Regions from separate parts of the Lentzea sp. NPDC004789 genome, predicted to be linked through region 1. Evidence: riboswitches for the same ligand, from Rfam matches in the RefSeq annotation. Region 1 holds a riboswitch; each other region holds the start of a gene.
What was found. A riboswitch is a leader RNA that binds a small molecule or an ion and turns the genes downstream of it on or off. The one in region 1 is predicted to bind glycine.
Positions count from the first base shown of each region.

Region 1 (5,791 bases):
GCGGCGTTGGTGCCGTGCGCGGACGACGGGATCAGGCAGACGTCGCGGTCGGCGTTGCCGTTGGCGCGGTGGTAGGCGCGGATCGCCAGCAGACCGGCGAACTCACCCTGCGAACCGGCGTTGGGCTGCAGCGACACCGCGTCGTAGCCGGTGACCTCGGCGAGCCACGCCTCCAGGTCCGAGACGATCTTCAGCAGGCCCTTGGCGTCCTCGACGGGCGCGAACGGGTGCAGCGTCGAGAACTCCGGCCACGTGATGGACTCCATCTCCGCGGTCGCGTTCAGCTTCATCGTGCACGAGCCGAGCGGGATCATGCTGCGGTCGAGCGCGACGTCCTTGTCCGACAACGCGCGCAGGTAGCGCAGCAGCGCGGTCTCGGAGCGGTGCGCGTGGAAGACCGGGTGGGTCAGGTAGTCGGACGTGCGGCGCAGGTCGGCCGGGATGCCGTCGGCGGTGTCGGCGTCGATCGCGTCCACATCGGACCCGGTGACACCGAACGCCTCCCACACCGCGACGAGGTGCGCGCGCGTCGTCTTCTCGTCGCAGGCGATGGCCACGACGTCGGCGTCGACCTGGCGCAGGTTGATGCCGGCCGCACGAGCCTTCTCGACCACAGCGGCGGCCTGGCCTTCGACGCGCACCTGGACGGTGTCGAAGAACTCGCCGTGCACGACGTCCAGACCGGCCTCGCACAGGCCGGTGGCGAGCACGGTGGCCATGCGGTGCACGCGGGTCGCGATCGCCCGCAGACCCTCGGGACCGTGGTAGACCGCGTACATCGAGGCGATCACGGCGAGCAACACCTGCGCGGTGCAGATGTTCGACGTGGCCTTCTCCCGGCGGATGTGCTGCTCACGCGTCTGCAGCGCCAGGCGGTAGGCCAGCGAGCCGTCGGCGTCGACGGACACACCGACGAGACGACCGGGCAGCTGACGCTCCAAGCCGGACCGGACGGCCATGTAGCCGGCGTGCGGGCCACCGAACCCGATCGGCACGCCGAAGCGCTGCGTCGTGCCGATGACGACGTCCGCGCCGATCTCGCCCGGCGCGCGCAGCAGCGTCAACGCGAGCAGGTCGGCGGCCACGACGGCCTGCGCACCGGCGGCGTGGATCTCCTCGATGAGCGCCTTCTGGTCACGCACCACACCGGAAGCGCCGGGGTACGACAGCAGCACGCCGAAGAAGTCCCCGCCCAGGCCGAGCCCCTCGATGCCCTGCGACAGGTCGGCGACGACGATCTCGATGTCCAGCGGCTCGGCGCGCGTCTCGATGACGGCCAGCGTCTGCGGCAGCGTGTCGGCGTCCACGACGAACTTGTTCGACTTGGAGCGGCCCGCGCGGCGCACCAGCGTCATCGCCTCGGCGGCGGCGGTCGACTCGTCCAGCATGGACGCGTTCGCCACCGGCAGGCCGGTCAGGTCGCCGACCATGGTCTGGAAGTTCAGCAGGGCTTCCAACCGTCCCTGCGAGATCTCCGGCTGGTACGGCGTGTACGCGGTGTACCAGGCGGGGCTTTCGAGGACGTTGCGCAGGATCACGCCCGGCGTGACGGTGTCGTAGTAGCCGAGACCGATCATCTGGGTCATCGGCCGGTTCTGCGCCGCGAGCTCGCGCAGCTCGGCCAGCGCCTCGGTCTCGGTCGCCGGGGCGGGCAGGTCCAGCACGAGGTCGCGCTCGTGAATGGACGACGGCACCGCGTGCTGCGCCAGCTCCTCCAGCGACCCGACGCCGATGACGTCGAGGATGCGCGCGAGTTCGGCGGGCCGCGGACCGACGTGGCGGTCGGCGAACGGGGTGCCGTGCTCAAGAGCGGCGAGCGGAATGCGGTCCTGCGTCATCTAACGCCTCCGGGGGGCCTTAAGGGCACACGTGTCCTGGTGCCCTCCCCGCTCTGTCCGTACCCCGAAGGGCGCCTGAGAGGTTCACCCCTGCCGTGACTGGGGCTTTCACCGTCGGCGGGACCGCGGAAAACACTTCTGCGGTCCACTTTCCAGAGGCGTCTCGCTCACGCGGTCCTGGGTGCCTGAGAGGTTCCCGGGGAGGGAATTGCTCCTTCGGCGCCGGACTCGGGGCCCGGTCTCTCCCGCCTGAGTTCAGCGACTACCCGCGAAGAATACCCGCAGGCAGCCCCGCTAGTCCCTGCGGCGCGACCTACGTCTCAGGCGAGGCCACCCCGAAGTCCCGGAAACGGCACGCGGGGAGCTTTCGTACTCTCCTGCAGTACGCAAGGTCCCCACGTACGAACCGAACACCAAGGCCCCAGCCCGTCGCGCGCGACCACACACACGCACACGCGGGGAGCTTTCGTACTCCACTGCAGTACGCGAGGTCCCCACGTGCGAACCGAACGACAGGGCCCCAGCCCGTCGCGCGCGACCACACACACGCACACGCGGGGAGCTTTCGTACTCTCCTGCAGTACGCAAGGTCCCTACGTACGAACCGAACGACAGGGCCCCAGCCTGTCGCGCGCGACCACGCACATGTGCACGCGGGGAGCTTTCGTACTCCACTGCAGTACGCGAGGTCCCCACGTGCGAACCGAACAGCAAGGCCTCAGTCTGTCGCGCGCGAGCACGCATATGTGCACGCGGGGAGCTTTCGTACTCTCCTGGAGTACGCGAGGTCCCCGCGTGCGAACCGAACGACAGGGCCTCCGCCTGTCGCGCGCGAGCACGCACATGGGTACGCGGGGAGCTTTCGTACTCTCCTGGAGTACGTGGGGTCCCCGCGTGCGGGGCGGGAGGCGGGGGAGGGTCAGCCTGTGGCGCGCTCGCGGCGGCGGCGGGCCAGTTCGTCCTCCGTCATGGGAGCGATTTCCACGCCGTCCGCGCGTTCGGCCGGGAACTCGTGGATCGTGCCGCTGATCTCGCGCATCGCACCGGACACCGCGATGCCGAACACGCCCTGACCGCCCTGCAACAGGTCGACGACCTCCTCCGGCGAGGTGCACTCGTAGACGGTCGTGCCGTCGGAGAAGAGCGTGATCTTCGCCAGGTCCTGCACGCCGCGGCGGCGCAGGTGGTCGACCGCGACCCTGATGTTCTGCAACGAGACACCGGTGTCCAGCAGTCGTTTCACGACCTTGAGGACCAGGATGTCCTTGAAGGAGTACAACCGCTGGCTCCCGGACCCGTGAGCCATCCGCACCGTCGGCGCGACGAGCCCGGTCCTCGCCCAGTAGTCGAGCTGCCGGTAGGTGATGCCCGCGATCTGGCACGCCGCGGGACCCCGGTAGCCGACGAGTTCGTCCGGCAGCGAGGAGTCCGGGAACAGCTCACCCTGCTGCCCGGATTCGGCCCGCACGGGCGCTTCCTCGACCACGCCTGCCTCCCCTCGGAACGACCACGAAACTCATGGCCGTCAAGCCGCTACGTCAGCTCACGCGAACCAGCGACGTCCACTCGAGTTCGACGGTAAGACCGGTCAGAGGGCAGGTCAACGCGACGCGCGGGGAGTGTCGACCCTCAACCTCAGGTAGAGAGTCATACCGTCACCCGAAGTAGGACGTTCAGGTGACGTTTAGTGATCGTTTAGCGGGTAAATCGAGCGGAAAGTAGCCCAAAAGAGCGACACGCAACGGTGGTACGTCGGTTCCAAACGAGACGGACAGCGACACCCTGAAAACTCAGGTGTCGGCGCCCCTGAAGTCCTCGGGAGACACCGAGTCGAGGAACTCGCGGAACTTCTCCACCTCGTCCTCCTGCTCGTCGGGGATGATCAGGCCGGCCTCGGCCAGCACCGACTCCTCGGCGTGGATCGGCACCCCCACCCGCAACGCCAGCGCCACCGAGTCCGAAGGCCGCGCGGAGACCCGCACGTCGCCGTCGAACACGAGCTCGGCGAAGAAGGTGCCCTCCTGCAGGTCGGTGATCCGCACCTGTTCGAGGTTGCGCCCCAGCGCCCCGATGACGTCCTTCAACAGGTCGTGCGTGAGAGGCCGAGCCGGGCGGACGCCCTGCTGCTCCAGTGCGATGGCCGTGGCCTCGACGGAGCCGATCCAGATCGGCAGGTAGCGCTCACCCTCGGTTTCGCGCAGCAGGAGGATCGGCTGGTTCTGGGGCAGCTCCACCCGCACGCCGACGACACGCATCTCGCTCATCGGGCCTCGCCTCCCTCTATCTCGTTCGGGGAGTACCCGGATCCACACCCGAGCATCCCCCGGCGTACACGTTCGACGCTACCCGCCAAGCGGGCCGTGTGCTCAATCGTTGCGGGCGGATCGTGATCAACCGAACTCACCCGGACTGACGCAAACCCGCTCTTACCAACAACGTGTGCAACGAGGTGAACAGGTCAGCCAATTCCCGGACCGTCTCGGGATCTGAGAAGGACTTCAGCAGAACCACCTCGTGGTCCGCCGCAGCGCGAACTGCGCGCAGGTGTTCGCGCTCGACGCCGAGTCCGGTCATCGTCCGGATCGTGCGGAGCGCGGTGATGTCGTCGGTGGTGAAGCGGCCACCCAGGCCGGGGCGCAGCAGACCGTCACGTTCCAGCTGGGACAGCTGGTCCGCGCTGATTCCGGTCTGGGCCAGCAGATCGGCCCGCGACACCGACGCGGAGTCCACCGGTGCGGCGTCGAGCTGGTCGCGGATCACCTTGAGCGGCAGGTACCTGTCGCGTTGTGCGGACAGCACGAACCGCAACCTCTCGACGTCCGCCGAGGTGAACTGGCGGTAGCCGGAGGCGGTGCGTGCCGGGCGGACCAGCCCCTCCGCTTCCAGGAAGCGGATCTTGGAGATGGTGACCTCTGGGAACTCGGGGCGGAGCTGTGACAGCACCGCCCCGATGCTCAGTCCCCCACGTTGTGGCCGCCCGGCCGTCACGCGTCAGGCTCCGGAGGAGCCAGGACCCGTCAGGAAGACGAGGCGGAACTTGCCGATCTGGACCTCGTCGCCGTTCGCGAGGACGGCCTGGTCGACCGGCTCGCGGTTGACGTAGGTGCCGTTGAGGCTGCCGACGTCGATGACGACGAACTCGCCGCTCTCCCGGCGGAACTCGGCGTGGCGGCGCGAGACCGTCACGTCGTCCAGGAAGATGTCGCTGTCGGGGTGGCGCCCTGCGCTCGTCGTGTCGCGGTCCAGCAGGAACCGGGAACCGGCGTTCGGGCCGCGCTTCACCACGAGCAGCGCGGAACCGGCGGGAAGGGCGTCAACGCCGGCAACGGCCGGCTCCTGTGCGGGGGCCTCTGCGCCTTCGACCTCGGCGAGGAAGTCCGCCCGGAAGACGGAGGTCCGCTCCGGGGACTGCTCCGGCGGAACGCCTGGGCCGTCGTTCGTGCTCACCTGAGCTCTCCTCCTGCTGCTGGATCCGTCACTTCCGGTAAAACCTATCGCGTTCGAGTCGCCACCCGAGGAGCGGCTCCCCTTCCGGCCGAAGATCCGGCGAAAGATCGACGTCACTCCTTCTCCACCAACGCCTTGTACCCGTCCGCGTCCAGCAGGCCTTCCAGCGCGTCCGGGTCGCTCAACCGGATCTCGACCATCCAGCCCTCGCCGTACGGGTCGCTGTTGACCGAGTCGGGCGCCTGCACCAACGCGTCGTTGATCGCGACGACCTCACCGTCGAGCGGCGAGTAGAGGTCGGAGACGCTCTTGGTGGACTCGACCTCGCCGAACGTGTCGCCCGCCGTGACGGTGTGGCCGACCTCGGGCAGCTGGACGAAGACGACGTCACCGAGCTGTTCCTGGGCGTAGTCGGTGATGCCGACGCGCACGGTGTTCTCGCCCGTGCTGGCGACCCACTCGTGCTCCTCGGTGTAGCGAAGCTCCTCGGGAATCAACTGACTGCG
Region 1 covers NZ_JBSGBE010000015.1:10,822-16,612, reverse strand. Annotated here, with positions in the region: gene gcvP (aminomethyl-transferring glycine dehydrogenase) at 1-1,838, opposite strand, end outside; glycine riboswitch at 2,001-2,096, opposite strand; gene ACWEIJ_RS29860 (MerR family transcriptional regulator) at 2,758-3,324, opposite strand; gene ACWEIJ_RS29855 (bifunctional nuclease family protein) at 3,629-4,102, opposite strand; gene ACWEIJ_RS29850 (MerR family transcriptional regulator) at 4,239-4,796, opposite strand; gene garA (glycogen accumulation regulator GarA) at 4,830-5,285, opposite strand; gene gcvH (glycine cleavage system protein GcvH) at 5,399-5,782, opposite strand.

Region 2 (5,791 bases), on a different contig from region 1:
GGCCGTGAGGATGCTGGACGAGCACGGCCTGCAGAAGCTGTCCATGCGCAAGCTCGCGGCCGAGCTCGGCGCGGCCCCGATGTCGCTCTACTGGCACGTGCCGACGAAGGACGCCCTGATCGAGCTGTGCCTCGACGCGGTCTACGGCGAGTTCACCCTGCCGGGCCCGGAGGACGACTGGGAGACCGCGCTGCGCGGGATGATGCACTCGTTCCGTCATATCGCGCTCAAACACCCGTGGTGGGTCCGCGGCATCGGCGAGTTCAACAGCATCGGCCCGAACGCGGTGGCGATGGCCGACTCGATGTTCGGACCCATGCTGCGCGCGGGCCTGTCGATGGCGGTGGCGGCGCAGTCGATCTCCACGGTGTCGAGCTTCGTCGTCGGGTACGCGGTCGCCGAGGTGAACTTCATCGCCCGCGGCGGGATGGACTCGCCGCCGCCGGACCTGGGCAAGATCGCCGATCTGTACCGGGAGAAGCACCCGAACTACGTCAAGATGCTCGACGAGCAGGAGGTCTGGTCGTTGGAGCGGCAGTTCGAGTTCGGGCTGGACTGCGTGATCGACGGCATCAAGGCGCGGGTGACCGCCCTCAGATAGGCGAAACCCCCGCAGCGTTGATCGCGTGCGGGGGCCTCATTCATTCAGTTGGCCTTCAGATGACGGACTCCAGCGGCGTGTGCACGAGGCCGGTCGCCTCGGCCACCGGGCCGTTGGTCAGCCGGCCCGCGTGGACGTTGAGGCCCAGGGCGAGCGAACGGTCGTCCTTGAGCGCCTTCTCCCAGCCCTTGTCGGCCAGCGCGACCGCGTAGGGCAGCGTGACGTTGGTCAGCGCGTAGGTCGAGGTGCGCGGGACGGCGCCGGGCATGTTCGCCACGCAGTAGAAGACCGAGTTGTGGACCTCGTAGGTCGGCTGGGCGTGCGTGGTCGGACGGGAGTCCTCGAAGCAACCGCCCTGGTCGATGGCGATGTCGACGAGCACGGAGCCCGGCTTCATGTCGGCGACCAGCGCGTTCGACACGAGCTTCGGTGCGGCGGCACCGGGCACCAGCACGGCGCCGATCACCAGGTCGGCCTCGCGGACGGCCTGCTCGATGGCGAACGAGTTGGAGGCCAGCGTGCGCAGACGGCCCTGGAACTGGGCGTCGATCTGACGGAGGCGGTCGACGTTGGTGTCCAGGATCTGCACGTCCGCACCCATGCCGACGGCGATGGTGGCGGCGTTGACGCCCGCCACGCCACCGCCGATCACGACCACGCGGGCCGGGGCGACGCCGGGGACGCCACCGGGCAGCACGCCGCGGCCGCCGGAGGGCTTCATCAGGGAGAACGCGCCGACCTGCGGGGCGAGGCGGCCCGCGACCTCGGACATCGGGGCGAGCAGCGGCAGCGCGCGGTTGGGCAGCTGCACGGTCTCGTAGGCGATGGCCGTGGTGCCGGACGCGAGCAGCGCCTCGGTCAGCGGCTTGTCGGCGGCGAGGTGCAGGTACGTGAAGAGGGTCTGGCCGGCGCGCAGCCGCGGGTACTCCTCGGCGATGGGCTCCTTGACCTTGAGGACCATGTCGCCCTCGGCCCACACGTCGTCGGCGGAAGCGAGGATCTTGGCGCCCGCGGCGAGGTACTCCTCGTCCGTGATCGCGGAACCCAGACCGGCACCCTGCTCGACGAACACGTCGTGGCCGCGGCTGGTCAGCTCGTGAGCGCCCGCCGGGGTGAGGGCGACGCGGTACTCGTGGTTCTTGATCTCGCGGGGAACTGCGATCCGCACGGTGACTCCTCCGATCGGGCTGGCCTCTGTTCAACAATCTGAGGCAGCCGGAAGGTCATGTCACCGTGCGGATCGCACTATCCGGTCACTGTGCGGTTGTTCCGTCAGGACAAAGCCACTTTGAACACCCATGCGTGCTCGCCGACGCCCGCAGGCACGTCGACCACGAGTTTTCCACCCGATCGGGTCCATTTCAGGGGCCTGTCGTACCCCAGCAGCGTGACGCGGTCACCGTCCTTGATCGGCACTGGAGCGTCGACCACGAGCTGTGACCCCGGCTGGGCCAGCGAGGTGATGTAGAACGCCTCGTTCGGCCGGCCAGGAGTTGTCATCGTGAACCGCAGCGAACCCAGCTGGGCCATCCGCGACCAGTACGTCGTGCCGTAGATCGACTCGCCGTTCGTGCGCAGCCAGGCGCCCGTCTCGCGCAACCGCTGCTGCATGATCTCGGGGATCGAGCCGTCCGCTCGCGGGCCGATGTCCAGCAGGAAGTTGCCGTTCTTGGACGTCGTGTCGACCAGCGTGCGGATCACCTCGTCCGCCGTCATGTACATGGAGTCCGGCGTGGCCCGGTTCCACCCGTACGAGCGCGGGTCGAGGCCGCGCGAGGCCTCCCACTTCTTCACCACGGTGTTCGGGTACGTCGCGTACTCCGGCGTCGTGTAGTCGTGGGTCGGGATGCCGCACCGGTCGTCCACCGTCACGTCCTTGGGCACCGCCCGGTTCTTGGCCTTGTTGAAGTAGTCCGCCAGCACCCGCCGCGAGTCGTTGGCGCCGCCGATGTCGCACCAGATGACGTCCGGGTCGTACCCGTCGACCAGCTCGGTCATCTGCGGCGCCTGGTAGTCGCGCACGAAGTCCCGTCCGGCCTGGTAGCCGGTGTAGGGCTCGGGCGCTCCGCTCCACGGGTTGCGCGGCCCGTGCCCGCTCCACGGGTTGTCCGGGTTGAACCACTCGGGCATCGAGAAGTAGAGCCCGTTCTTGAGGCCCGGCGTGTACTTCCGCGACGCGTCGAAGAGCTCCTTCACCAGGTCGCGGTGCGGGCCGAGGTCGACGGCGTCCCGGCCGGACACCTTCGAGTCCCACAGCGCGAAACCCTCGTGGTGCTTGGAGGTCAGCACGTAGTACTTCGCCCCGGCCTCCTCGAACAACCGCACCCACTCGCGCGGGTCGAACTTCGCGGCGGTGAACTGCGGGATGAACTGGTCGTAGGCGAAGTCCTCGCCGTACGTCGCCGCGTGGTACGGGTTCACCGCGTTCGACGGGTCCTGCATCCACTGCCAGTACCACTCCGCGTACTGCTCACCCGGCGGCGACCACGCGGGCACCGAGTAGAGCCCCCAGTGGATGAAGATCCCGAACTTCGCGTCGTCGAACCAGTACGGCGACTCGTGCGCCGCCAGCGACGCGTCTGTGGCCTGGTAGTCGGCCACGCCCAGGGAGAACCTGGCGTGCTGCGCCGCCGAGACGCGGCCGGACCGCGCCGTCACCTTCCCGTCGAACGTGCCGGTCCGGTAGGCGTGGATGCCGATCCGCACTCGCGCCTCCTCACCGGGCGCGAGCCGTTTCACCGACGCCGGTTGCAGTGTCACCACCCCCAGCCCCTCGGCGCTCACGGAGATGTTGGACACCCACTGGTCACCGAGGTTCACGACGGTCGCCTCGATCGTCTGACCGCCCACGCGCGGCAGCTTGGTCGTGCTGCGCGCGCTGCGGACCGCGAGCACCTGTCCCTTGGCCGCCGGCTGCACCGACAGCGCGAACACGTGCAGCGAGGACTTGCCCTCCACCGCCGGGTTCGTCACCGGCAGCGTGACCGCGACCGCCTCCTTCTGGGGATCAGCCCACAGTTGCGCGGTGCCGATCGACACGGGGTGCTCGTCACGGCCGCCGGGCGAGTACCGGAACGGCGTGGAGATCGGACCACTGCCCGAGTACCAGTCAGGTCCGCTGATCGCTCCCGTCGTCGAGGACCCGTCCGCGTAGTGCACGGTCGCGGTGCCGCCGGCTGCCCCGTACGACGACGCCACGAGCAGGTGCACGGTCAGGTAGTGCCCTCGGGGCAGGTCGATCCGCTGGCCGAGAGCGACCACGTTGTTGTTCTTGGTCTGTGAATTTCCCGGGAAGAGGTACGGCACGCCATCGGCCGTGACCTGCCCGGACGGGAGTGCCTCCGCGGGGAAAGCGTAGCCGGAACCGTCGAAGTTCCCGGTACGGTCGGACGCGGTGTCGATGCCGTCGTTGTCGAAGAGGTGGCTGATGGGGACGGTGACCGGAGCCGGTGCAGCCGCGGCCGTGGCGGCGGGGACGGGAGTCAGCACCAGTGTGGTGAGCAAGGCGACGATGAACGGTTTCCGCATGAGACCTCCGATGTCTGCCTGCACTCACCATGGCAGCGCTCTCCCCGATGTCAACCGTCTCGCGTTGACACTTGGCAGTGGCCGCACATAGCGTTCGCGCTCGAGAACTGAAGACCGGCCGCGGTGCCCGTGAGGCACCAGAACCCGAGTGGGAGAGACCTCGACGAAGAAGTCGGGGCGCCGAAGGGGCAAGCTCCCGCACACTCTCAGGCAGCAAGACCGCTCGGGGTAGGCAACTCTGCACGGCGGAGGGGGCTGTTACCAGACCGAGCCGTCTTAGCCAGAGGAGTCGCCGTGGAGTTCCCCGAGAACCTGCTCTACACCCACGAGCACGAGTGGGTCGACTGGACGCCGGGCACCCAGGACCCGCTGACCTGCGGCATCACCGCCTATGCGGCCGACGCGCTCGGCGACATCGTGTTCGTCCAGCTGCCCGAGGTCGGCGCGAAGGTCGTGTCGAACGAGGTGTGCGGCGAGCTCGAGTCCACCAAGTCCGTCAGCGACCTGTTCTCCCCGGTCACCGGTGAGGTCATCGAGGTCAACGGCGCGGTCGTGGACGACCCGGCGATCATCAACAACGACCCCTACGGCGAGGGCTGGCTCTTCCGCGTGCGCGTGGAGTCCGCGGAGAACCTGCTCACCGCTGCCAAGTACGCGGAACTGACCAAGGACTGATCAGTGGCGATCAGCGTTTTCGACCTGTTCTCCGTCGGCATCGGACCGTCCAGCTCCCACACCGTCGGCCCGATGCGCGCGGCGGCGATGTTCGTCGAGAAGCTCGGGGCGCGGGTGTCCGAAGTGGACCGCGTGCACGTCGAGCTGTTCGGCTCGCTCGGCGCGACCGGGCACGGCCACGGCAGCCCGAAGGCCGTTTTCCTCGGCCTGGAGGGCAACCTCCCGGAAGAGGTCGACCCGACGGTCGCGGCGGTCCGCGTCGAGGAGATCGTCTCGACCGGACGGCTGCGGCTCGGCGGCGTGCACGAGATCGGCTTCGTGCACGACCGCGACCTCGTCATGCACCGGCGCAAGTCACTTCCGTTGCACCCCAACGGGATGAGCTTCGAGGCCTACAAGGGCGACGAGTCCGTCGAGCACGCCGTGTACTACTCGATCGGCGGCGGTTTCGTCGTCGACGAGAACGCCTCGGGCACCGACCGGATCAAGCCCGACACCACGCCGTTGCCGCACCCGTTCCTCACCGGCGACGAACTGCTCGCGCGCTGCCGGGAGACCGGTCTGTCGATCAGCGAGATCATGATGGCCAACGAGCTGTCGTGGCGGTCGGAAGCCGAAGTCCGGCAAGGACTTCTGCACATCTGGCACGTGATGCAGGAGTGCGTGGAACGCGGCTGCACCGAGCAGGGCGTCCTGCCCGGCGGCCTCAAGGTCCGCCGCCGCGCCGCCGAGATGCGCAAGCGGCTGGAGGGCGAGCACTTCGTCACCGACCCGCTGCGGGTCATGGACTGGGTGACGCTCTTCGCGTTGGCGGTCAACGAGGAGAACGCGGCGGGCGGCCGGGTCGTCACCGCGCCGACCAACGGCGCGGCCGGCATCGTCCCAGCGGTCCTGCACTACTACACCAAGTTCGTGCCGGGGGCCAACGACGACGGCGTCGTCAGGTTCCTCCTCACGGCCGGTGCGATCGGCGTGCTGTTCAAGGAG
Region 2 covers NZ_JBSGBE010000001.1:155,229-161,019, reverse strand. Annotated here, with positions in the region: gene ACWEIJ_RS00705 (TetR/AcrR family transcriptional regulator) at 1-601, shown strand, start outside; gene ald (alanine dehydrogenase) at 657-1,769, opposite strand; gene ACWEIJ_RS00695 (alpha-L-fucosidase) at 1,874-4,129, opposite strand; glycine riboswitch at 4,269-4,361, shown strand; gene gcvH (glycine cleavage system protein GcvH) at 4,424-4,804, shown strand; gene ACWEIJ_RS00685 (L-serine ammonia-lyase) at 4,808-5,791, shown strand, end outside.
Region 2: another riboswitch for glycine. It lies ahead of gcvH (glycine cleavage system protein GcvH); the one in region 1 lies ahead of gcvP (aminomethyl-transferring glycine dehydrogenase).

Region 3 (5,791 bases), on a different contig from region 1:
ACGTCAACCGGGTCAGAGCGTCGAGTAGAGCGGGTGCTTCGCCGCCAGCACCTCGACGCGGGCGCGCAGCTCGTCGATCGCCGCACCCGGCTTCAACGCCTCCGCGATCACGTCGGCGACCTCGGTGAAGTCCACCTCGCCGAAGCCGCGCGTGGCCAGCGCGGGCGTGCCAATGCGCAGGCCCGAGGTGACCATCGGCGGGCGCGGGTCGTTCGGGACGGCGTTGCGGTTGACCGTGATGCCGATCCGGTGCAGGACGTCCTCCGCCTGCTTGCCGTCGAGCTCCGAGTTCACCAGGTCGACGAGGACCAGGTGGACGTCGGTGCCGCCGGTCAGGACCTTCACGCCCGCGGCCGCCACGTCCGGCTGGGACAGGCGGTCGGCGAGGATCTTCGAGCCCTCCAGCGTGCGGCGCTGGCGGTCGGCGAACTCCGGCGACGCGGCGTGCTTGAACGCCACGGCCTTGGCGGCGATCACGTGCTCCAGCGGACCGCCCTGCTGACCGGGGAACACCGCCGAGTTGATCTTCTTGGCGATGTCGGCGTCGTTCGACAGGATCACGCCGCCGCGCGGACCGCCGAGGGTCTTGTGCGTCGTGGTCGTCGTGACGTGCGCGTGCGGGACGGGCGACGGGTGCAGGCCCGCGGCCACCAGGCCGGCGAAGTGGGCCATGTCGACCATCAGGTAGGCCTCGACCGAGTCGGCGATGCGGCGGAACTCGGCGAAGTCCAGCTGGCGCGGGTACGCGGACCAGCCGGCGACGATCAGCTTCGGGCGGTACTCCTGGGCGAGGCGCTCGACCTCGGCCATGTCGACGCGGCCGTCCGAGTCGGACACGTGGTACGGCACGACGTTGTAGAGCTTGCCGGAGAAGTTGATGCGCATGCCGTGGGTCAGGTGACCGCCGTGCGCGAGGTCCAGGCCCAGGATCGTGTCACCCGGCTGGAGCAGGGCGAACATCGCGGCGGCGTTGGCCTGGGCGCCCGAGTGCGGCTGCACGTTGGCGAAACCCGCGCCGAACAACGACTTGATGCGCTCGATGGCGAGGCGCTCCACGACGTCGACGTGCTCGCAACCGCCGTAGTAGCGGCGGCCGGGGTAGCCCTCGGCGTACTTGTTGGTCAGCACCGAGCCCTGGGCCTGCAGCACCGAGACCGGGGTGAAGTTCTCCGAGGCGATCATCTCGAGGGTGCCCTGCTGGCGCGCCAGCTCGGCCGCAACGGCCTCGGCGACCTCGGGGTCGTACTCCGCGAGGGAGGCGTTGAACTGGTCGGACATCTGGAAGAACTCCCTACTTGGCGCGCTTGTAGAACGGAAGTGCGACGACCTCGACCGGCTGCTTCTTGCCGCGGACGTCCACCAGCAGTTGGGTGCCGGGCTCGGCACTGTCCTTCGTCACGTAGGCCATGGCGACCGAGTAGCCGAGCGTCGGGGACAGGGCACCCGAGGTGACCTCGCCGACCACCTCGTCGCCGTTCAGCACCGCGTAACCGTGCCGCGGGGCGCGGCGCTCCGGCGTCTTCAGCCCGACCAGGACCGAGTCCACACCGGACTCCGCGACCTTGGTCAGCGCGTCGCGGCCCACGAAGTCGCCCGGCTTGTCGAGCTTCACGACGCGGCCGAGGTTCGCGTGGTACGGGGTCAGCGACGTGGTCAACTCGTTGCCGTACAAGGGCATTCCGGCTTCGAGGCGCAACGTGTCGCGGCAGCCGAGCCCGCACGGCCTGAGCTCGTGCGCCTCGCCCGCGGACAGCAGCGCGTTCCAGACGGCGGCGGCGTCGGCGGGCGCGAGGAACAGCTCGAAGCCCTCCTCGCCCGTGTAACCCGTGCGGGCCAGCAGCGCGTCGACGCCCGCGACCTTCGACGGGTAGGACGCGTAGTACTTGACCGTCGAGAGGTCGGTGTCGGTCAGTCCGGAAAGGATCTCCACGGACTTCGGACCCTGGATCGCGATCAACGCGTAGTCGGTGGACTTGTCCGTCACAACGGTGTCGAACCCGGCCGCGCGCTCGACGAGGGCGTCGGCGACCACCTGGGCGTTCGAGGCGTTCGCGACGACCATGAACTCCTCGTCGCCCAACCGGTACACGATCAGGTCGTCGATCACACCGCCGTCGGCCTGCGTGATCATCGTGTAGCGCGCCTTGCCGACCGCGAGCGCCGAGATGTGGCCGACCAGCGCGTGGTCGAGCGCCTCGCCCGCCTGCGGTCCGGTCAGCACGATCTCACCCATGTGCGTGAGGTCGAACAGGCCGGCGGTGGTGCGCACGGCGTGGTGCTCAGCGAGCTCGCTGGAGTAGCGCAGCGGCATCCGCCAGCCCGCGAAGTCGGTGAACATCGCGCCGAGCTGCTCGTGCTCGGCGTTCAGAGGCGTGAGGCGGGACATCAGAACGCTCCTCCAGGGTGCGCCGAAGAGCCGGACGGGGCCGGCTGAGGCAACAGAAGAATGACACGGTCCATCAGAGACTCCTCATCTGAGCGAGCCTCCCCCTCTGTCATGAGCCTGAGAGCTTCGCCACCGGAGTGGCTTGCACCGTGGGCGAGGCCGATGGGCCTGCTTTCCAGAGTTGCCTTCGTCGTGCGGTATCTGTGCCTGAGAGATTCCGGGGAGGAGTTGCTCCTTCGGCGCTCCGACTCAACGGAGCTCTCCCGCGCGACATCGACGGCCGTGTTCAGTTGGTAGCCCCAGACGCTAGCAGGCCAAACGTCACAGCGGCACGCCCTGCGCCGTCTTCTCGACCACCTTGCGCTCCGCCCAGAACGACAGGAACGGGATCGTCCCGGCGAGCAGCACGAGGGCGGTGCCCTTCATCGACCAGCGCAGCTTCAGCGCCAGGTCGACGGAAATCACCAGGTAGATGGCGTAGAGGAAGCCGTGGATCGGGCCGACGACCTTCATGAACTGGCCCATGTCCGCGGCGTACTTGAGCACCATCGCCACGCACAACAGCAGCAGGAAGACACCGACCACGTAAGCCATGACCCGGAACCGGGTCAACGCACCCTTCATCTGCCCGCCTTCGTTCAGCGACCGTCCCGCGCGTTGAGGTCCGCGAGCATGCGGTTGTAGGCCGCGAGCTCCGCGTCTTCTTCGTCGTCGAACTGCTCGACAGGCGCGGGTTTGACGGCGTCAACGGTAGTCACCGGCGTCGCGGCGGGTCCAACCGGCTCCGGTGCGGAGAGAGGCTCGTCACGGCGCTGGCGCGCCAAGCGGCGGAAGCGCCACACCATGAAGGCCGGGAAGAGGCCGAAGAGCGGCCACTGGAGCACGTAACCGAGGTTCTGGAACGTGCCGCTGGCGGACTCGAAGCGCTGCCACTGCCAGTACGCGAGCCCGCAACAGGCGATCAGAGCGACCAGGCAACCGAGCCCGATCAAGATTCGCTGGGGGGTGAGGAGGCCGCGCACGACCTCAAGACTACTTGGGTGAGGCCTCCGACAAGGAGGCCGACCCGGTTGGGGGTCCGGGGGCTCGCCCCCGGCTGGGGTGTGAGGGCTCGGCCCCCACAAGACACGCGGAACGATCGAGGTGAGCGATTTCCGCGAACAAGGGGGCCCCAATCGTGGAGCCCCGTTCCTACTACGCCACGCCGTCCCGGCGCTGCCTCTGCAGACGTGCGACGCACCAGGCAGCGGCGGAACCGCGGCGAAGGTGCTGGAGAACCGTCATCGGACCCAAGCGCCGTCCGAGGTCGGCAGGCGTGAGCCCAGCCGCGCGGTAGTCGAGCGCGCGCTGGTCCAACGGGCTGATGCCCGCGTCCCACCACTGCTCGGCCTCGGCGACGTCGCCCACCAGCTGCCAGTAGCTCGCCGCGGCGGCGAGCAGTGCCTCGGGTGCCTCCGGCGCCCGCTTGCGCATCGCGGCCACGTAGGCCGGATCCGCCGAGTCGACCTTGACCAAGCCACGCGACCCGCCCTTGTTGCCTCCCCGCTGCACGGGGATGCCGGGCGCCGAGGGGGGAGCCTCCGCGAGCCACGCGTTCTTGATCCGGTTCACCTCCTGCATCTCTGCGTCATCAGACCGTTCAGCCGCCCACTGCTTCAACAGCTCGTGGACCCCGGAGTCCTCGACCATCCATGCCTCCTCGTCGGTCGGGGATCGGCCATTGCAGCGGAAGGTATTCGGTAGGTCTGACAATCGCCAGACCCTGAATCCCCAGAACACCCGTTACCAGTGCGTGATTGGCCTCATTCCACCCATCCGGCTCAACGCGAATGGCCGAGGATCACCCGCTGTCACTAGCTGATCGGGGTGGCCGTCCCGAAGAGGCTCCTGATGAAGGTGATGATCGACTCCGCGCCCTGCCGCAGCCAGCCGAGCACCGTCTGGACCGCGGCAGCGGACTCCTGGGGCCGGGTGATCAGGAGGAACAGCACCAGCGCGACGCCCGCCAGCACTAGCACCTTCTTGAGGTTCACAGGTACCTCTCCGTCCATGTCGGTCACAGGTGGGGCGGCGGACCGCCCGTGTCACTCGACATGGTCCCTCATTCACCCGTGCGATGAACAACGACCACGCCCAACTGGGGTCAGGATCCACCAGCCACGCACGCCTGCGCGACGGGGAATGTCACCCGAATGGCGGCTAAAGAGGGCGATGTGCAGCGCCGATGTCCTGGGCACGAGGTGAACACGGACACCCTCGCATCCCACAGCTTGGACCAGACACTGTTGCACCGGGCCTCACCCGGATGCCGACCACCCGGCATCACGCTCTGTCACCCCGTCGTGTCCTTATTAATGCGCACCCAGGCATTCATCCAATAACTCCTGACCGACGCAGTTCCATAATTTGGGCATCCGCCACACCCATGTCGGCAAGCACTTCCCCGGTGTTCGCGCCGGTCGAAACCGGAGCCGTCGGAACCGACGTCGGGGTGCGGTCGAAGCGGGGCGCCGGCGCCGGGTGCTGGGCGCCGGAGACGTCCACGAACGTGGCCCGCGCCGCGTTGTACGGATGCCGCGTCGCCTCCTCGGGCGTCAGCACGGGTGCCAGGCACGCGTCGGTGTCCCGCGCGAGGTCGGCCCACTCGTCCCTGGAACGGGTCTTCACCGCCGCCGCGATGCGTTCCCGCAGCTCAGGCCAGTTCGCCGGGTCGTCGCGCGACGGCGCGTCCGCCAGGCCCAGCACGCGCACGAGGTCGGCGTAGAACCTCTCCTCCAACGCCCCGACGGCCACGTACTTCCCGTCCGCGGCCTCATAGATGTCGTAGAACGGCACGCCGCCGTCGAGCAGGTTCTCCCCGCGGCCGCCCTGCCACATGCCCGCGGACCGCATCCCGTGCAGGAACGTCGTGAGCAGCGCCGCCCCGTCGACCATCGCCGCGTCGACGACCTGGCCGCGCCCGGAACGCTCCCGTTCGTACAGTGCGGCGAGCACGCCGACGGCCAGCAGCAGCCCTCCCCCGCCGAAGTCGCCGAGCAGGTTGATCGGGAACGACGGTGGGCCACCGGCGCGTCCGAGCGGCTCCAGCGCGCCCGCGACGGCGATGTAGTTGATGTCGTGCCCGGCCCGGTCGGACAGCGGCCCGTCCTGACCCCAGCCGGTCATGCGCCCGTAGATGAGGCGCGGGTTGCGCGCGAGGCACTGCGCCGGACCGATGCCCAGCCGTTCGGTGACGCCCGGCCGGAAGCCCTCCACCAGCACGTCCGAGCGTTCGACCAGCCGCAGCACCAGCTCGGCGCCCTCGGGCCTGCGGGTGTCGATCGCGACCGAGCGCCGGTTGCGGGTCAGGAAGTCGCCGGGGACCGTCGGGCGGCTCCCCGGTTTGTGCACCTGGATCACCTCCGC
Region 3 covers NZ_JBSGBE010000007.1:214,429-220,219, reverse strand. Annotated here, with positions in the region: gene glyA (serine hydroxymethyltransferase) at 13-1,278, opposite strand; gene gcvT (glycine cleavage system aminomethyltransferase GcvT) at 1,292-2,386, opposite strand; glycine riboswitch at 2,486-2,570, opposite strand; glycine riboswitch at 2,572-2,662, opposite strand; gene ACWEIJ_RS18600 (DUF3817 domain-containing protein) at 2,708-3,010, opposite strand; gene ACWEIJ_RS18595 (hypothetical protein) at 3,025-3,408, opposite strand; gene ACWEIJ_RS18590 (helix-turn-helix transcriptional regulator) at 3,581-4,075, opposite strand; gene ACWEIJ_RS18585 (hypothetical protein) at 4,240-4,437, opposite strand; gene ACWEIJ_RS18580 (CaiB/BaiF CoA transferase family protein) at 4,757-5,791, opposite strand, start outside.
Region 3: another riboswitch for glycine. It lies ahead of gcvT (glycine cleavage system aminomethyltransferase GcvT); the one in region 1 lies ahead of gcvP (aminomethyl-transferring glycine dehydrogenase).